DNA from 2 places in the Pelotomaculum sp. PtaB.Bin117 genome. Region 2 is predicted to be linked to the other one. Evidence: riboswitches for the same ligand, from Rfam matches in the RefSeq annotation. Region 2 holds a riboswitch; the other holds the start of a gene.
What was found. A riboswitch is a leader RNA that binds a small molecule or an ion and turns the genes downstream of it on or off. The one in region 2 is predicted to bind fluoride.
Positions count from the first base shown of each region.

Region 1 (2,461 bases), on a different contig from region 2:
ACCTCAGCTACAATAGAAGAACTTGCTTCGTCCGCCCAGCAACTGGCTAATAGTCAAGACATCCTAAAGATACAGGTTGAAGAAATAATTGCTCAGGTCAAGAAGACTGACACGATTTTAGGGTTTATTAATGAAGTTGCTAACACTTCTAATCTACTAGGTCTTAATGCTGCCATAGAGGCAGCAAGGGCCGGAGAATATGGCAAAGGTTTCTCTGTCGTGGCCGATGAAATTCGTAAGATGTCGGTAAAAAGCGCTCAGAGCGTCAAAGAAATCAAAGATATCCTTGCTACAATAAATAATAATGCAATGACAATGGCTGAAAAAGTTATTGATACAGCCGCTCTAAGCGAAGAACAGGCTGCAGCCACTCAGGAGATTTCCGCAGCCATGCAAGAACTAACCATCTCAGCGGAAAAAATTCAAAAAATTGTAGAATAAACCAATGACCGGAAGCTGCCTCTAGAGGGTCAGCCTACTACCATAAAGGAGAATGTTGCTAGATGACAAAAGTGTATCCTGTAATCCTTACCCCCACCAATTCGGGATATGTTGTAACTTGACATTAATACACAAGGTAAAGACCTGGCAGAAGCAATTTATATGGCTCATGATGCTATTGGCCTTTGGGGAGTATGCGAACAGGATGACGGACGCATATTCCCAGAACCGTCCGCCTATGAACCTCCGCATGAAGCTAATGAGTTTGTTTCGTGGGCGGACATCGACTTTGCGAAATACCGCAAAGCAAACGATTTAACCACTATGGAATCAACGTATCAATTACTAAATATCTAAAAGTCCTTGGTGATGAAGCAGGAGTAAATTTTTCTCAGGTCCTCCAAGAAGGATTAAACCCGCCTCGGAATAGAAAAGCAGCCTTAACCGGGTTGCTTCTATCAAATCAATTTTTATATTTTTTTAGAGGGTATGTTATATATGTTATAATAATATATGGTGATGGAGCTCGCCATATGCGGATCGTTGATGGCTCCTACCGGTAATGGGAGGTTTTTATTTTTTGAACAAAGTAATATTATCCCCGCTACGGGGGGCGATGGAGTTCGCCTGAGCATTAAAAAGCTGATGACTCCTACCTTCGGGTGGGGGTTTTTGTTTTTATAGCTCTTATCAAACTTTAATTGCGAATACGAGAGGGGGTGGTGTAACTTTACAGTTTGTTGCAGTCAAAAATTATTTAAGGAGCTGATAATTGATTTCTTATCCTATATGTTATAAATCTTTAAAAATGAAAGGTGAACGAAAATATGGAACATATCTATATGCTGGCTTTCTTTTGGCTTGGATTGGCTGTTTTTTCGGCTATCATCGCCTATCACCTCCGCATTTCAATTGCACTGGTAGAAATATGCGTTGGAGTAATTACAGCTGCTGTAGCTGCTTCCCTCGGTAAGACAGAAGCTTTAGGTTCTAATCAGGAATGGTTGACTTTTCTGGCTTCATCCGGAGCTGTTTTGCTGACTTTCCTGGCTGGTGCTGAACTTGAAAAAGACGTACTTCAAAAAAAGTTGAAAGAAGTAACGGTTATTGGGCTAATCGGCTTTTTCGCACCGTTTCTGGGTTGCACCGCGATAGCTTATTATGCTCTTAGTTGGACATTGCAGGCTAGTTTGTTAGGCGGTGTGGCACTTTCCACGACCTCAATGGCGGTTGTCTACGCAGTTATGCTGGAAACCGGCTTCAACGAAACCGAATTCGGCAAAGGAATTCTAGGAGCTTGCTTTATAAATGATCTTGGAACAGTCATTGCCCTTGGCCTTATATTTTCCCCGTTTACCTATAGGACTGTTGTTTTTGTTATTGTAACTGCTGTGGTCTTGTTCCTGTTGCCTTTTCTCACCCGGTGGTTGACCCGTGTTTATGCATACAGGACTGCCGCTATAAGGGCGAAGTGGGTCATACTCGTCCTTTTTGGATTAGGTGCTTTGGCTGTTTGGTCGGGAAGTGAGGCGGTGCTTCCCGCATACCTCATTGGTATGATTCTGGCCGAATTCTCCAATAAAGACACCTTCTGGCTGCGAAGATTAAGGACTTTAACCGTGGGATTTCTCACCCCTTTTTATTTCATTCGCGCGGGTACACTTGTTTCTTTATCCGCTTTGATTACGGCACCATTGGCCTTCCTGGTTTTGCTGGCAAGCAAAGTGATGTCGAAGATTTTCGGCTTATATCCATTTATTGGGTTGTTTCGGCGTGAACGCAATGAGCGATGGTACTACACTCTGATGATGTCCACCGGATTAACATTTGGAACAATCTCAGCGTTATTCGGCTACTCCCATGGAATTGTAACGCAGGCTCAATACTCTTTTTTGGTGGCATCAGTTATTGCCAGCGCAGTTGTTCCAACGGTTATCGCCGGATTTGCTTTTCTACCCCGGCATCTCCTGCCCGAGCCGGAAGAACAGATAAAACCCACATATAAAGAAGAAGACTTGAG
Region 1 is NZ_MVQM01000166.1:21,150-23,610, reverse strand. It holds gene A4E54_RS12880 (methyl-accepting chemotaxis protein) at 1-441, shown strand, start outside; fluoride riboswitch at 948-1,004, shown strand; fluoride riboswitch at 1,045-1,103, shown strand; gene A4E54_RS12875 (cation:proton antiporter) at 1,269-2,461, shown strand, end outside.
Region 1: linked by a shared signal. The riboswitch ahead of A4E54_RS12875 (cation:proton antiporter) and the one ahead of A4E54_RS08165 (iron-sulfur cluster assembly scaffold protein) in region 2 are both predicted to bind fluoride.

Region 2 (2,461 bases):
CTCTAGTTCCAACCCGAGCTGCAATTCACCGGCTGCGTTGTTGCCTTTATTGCAGGTAGCGTTTATAGCCGCACGCCCCTTTTCTTTTAGCAGGAAATTTTCCAGAATGTTGGTAAACGCCGGCAGGTTGCTTGCTTTCAACTTTTCATCGTCGCAGGAAATTTTTCCGTCCAAAGCTAACTTGGCGGAAACCGGGTAAATATTTATTTCTTCGAAGCCGACTTTTTCAGCTAGCACTTTCTTGGCAAATTCAAGTGCCTTTTTTTTATCCTGCTCATTTAAATAATCAATTTTATTTAGAATAAAGAACGTCTTTGCTGAATACTGCTCGATGTCTTTTAAAAAATCCAGCTCGGATTGGCTGATCGGCTGGTCGGACGATAAAAGAAAAATGGCAGCGTCCACCTTGGGCAGGTAGTTATAAGTCTCATCCGTATTGTTCCGGTAAACTGAGCCGACCCCCGGTGTGTCTATTAAAACGACGCCGTCATTTAAATAAGGCGACGGGTACTCAAGATGAACTAGCTTGACATTCTTTTCATTGCAGGGGTTGCCCTCTTCAGTAACGTATAAGGGCAAATCATCCAGCGTAGCTTCTGCGGCACCCCCGTCCGAGAAAGTTACTTTTACACTAATCTTCTCACCATATTGGATCAAGGTAACAATGGAAGTTAGTGGTACGACGGCAGTTGGCAAAAGGTCCTCCCCTAGAAGGGCATTAAGGAAAGTTGTTTTTCCCCTTTTGAATTCACCGAGGACAACCAAATTAAAGCGGCCATGTAAAAGCTTTTGCTTTATTTCTTCTAGGTATTCTACGAGGTGGACGATTTCTCTTTGTTTGGCTATGTTTTCGAGTAATCCCAGGTTTTCTAGGACCTTAGTTCTTAATTTCCCATAACTTTGCTCCATTAATTTCTGACCTCCCACTCGGCAAAATAAAAAACTCCTACCAATATAAAAAATATTGGTAGGAGTTATTAGCCTCAAAAGACGTTGGGTGAACTCCATCACCTGGGTTATATAACTTATAACATTTTATCTGAAAAAAATTATTAGGTCAATATGGTTTGGGTAGTGTTTCAAATTACGTGGCCAAACACAAAGGTGTATTGATTATAAAAGAATAAAAATTGTTTATCAATAAAATTTTATTGCTAATAGTAATCTTTATGTGATAATTTATTAGGTGACAAATCAGATTATACAGGTTATATATTTTTGACAGCAGGCGATGGAGTTCGCCTAATGCCTATAAGGCTGATGACTCCTACTTATTAATGTAGGAGTTTTTTTATTATAGATTAAATTAAAAATCAACTTTGGATATTCCAAATTAAAAATGTTCAAAGGAGGAAAGAATTTAATGATTTATTCTCATGAAGTGGAAAACATGTGTACCGTGGCAAAAGGCCCAAAACATGGACCGGCGGCGATTCCTGAGGAAGGAAATTGGGTCAAGGTTTATGATGTGAAAGATGTTTCCGGTCTTACTCATGGGGTTGGTGGGTGCGCGCCACAGCAGGGTGCTTGTAAAATCACCCTGAATGTAAAGGCAGGTCTTATTGAAGAAGCCTTAATTGAGACTATCGGGTGTTCAGGCATGACTCATTCAGCTGCTATGGCTTCAGAAATACTACCGGGAAAAACTATTTTGGAAGCACTGAATACAGATCTGGTATGCGATGCAATCAACGTAGCTATGAGAGAACTATTTTTGCAGATAGTCTATGGCAGGACACAAACGGCATTTTCAGAAGGCGGGCTGCCCATAGGCGCCGGTCTCGAGGATCTGGGAAAAGGGTTGAGAGCCCAGGTGGCCACCATGTATGGAACCAAAATAAAGGGAACACGTTATCTGGAAATGGCAGAGGGCTATGTAACCAGGATGGGGTTGGATGAAAACAATGAGGTTATTGGATATAAGTTCGTGCACCTTGGGAAGATGATGGAAATGGTTGCAAAAGGCGTTGATGCTAATGAAGCTGTGCAAAAAGCCACCGGTCAGTACGGCAGATATGATGAGGCGGTAAAATATATCGATCCCAGGCATGAATAATTTTGAGATAGGAGGAATAAGAGATGCAACTATTTGAGAGTTATGAGAGAAGAATAAATCAGATTACCCCGGTATTAGAAAAATACGGAATGAGCAGCCTTGACGAAGCTTGGCAGATTTGCGCGAATAAAGGTATTGACGTGCAGACCATTGTAAAAGCTATTCAAACAATCTGTTTTGAAAATGCCGTATGGGCTTATACTCTCGGCGCCGCAATTGCGATAAAAAAGGGACTAAAAACAGCCAGCGAAGCTGCCGAAGCATTAGGAGAAGGACTGCAGGCTTTTTGTATCCCCGGCTCGGTTGCAGACCAGCGGCAGGTTGGCACCGGACACGGCAACCTGGCTGCCATGCTGCTAAGGGAAGATACGAAATGTTTTGCGTTTCTTGCCGGCCATGAATCCT
Region 2 is NZ_MVQM01000118.1:24,233-26,693, reverse strand. It holds gene A4E54_RS08170 (dynamin family protein) at 1-909, opposite strand, end outside; fluoride riboswitch at 962-1,021, opposite strand; fluoride riboswitch at 1,219-1,277, shown strand; gene A4E54_RS08165 (iron-sulfur cluster assembly scaffold protein) at 1,364-2,056, shown strand; gene A4E54_RS08160 (GGGtGRT protein) at 2,080-2,461, shown strand, end outside.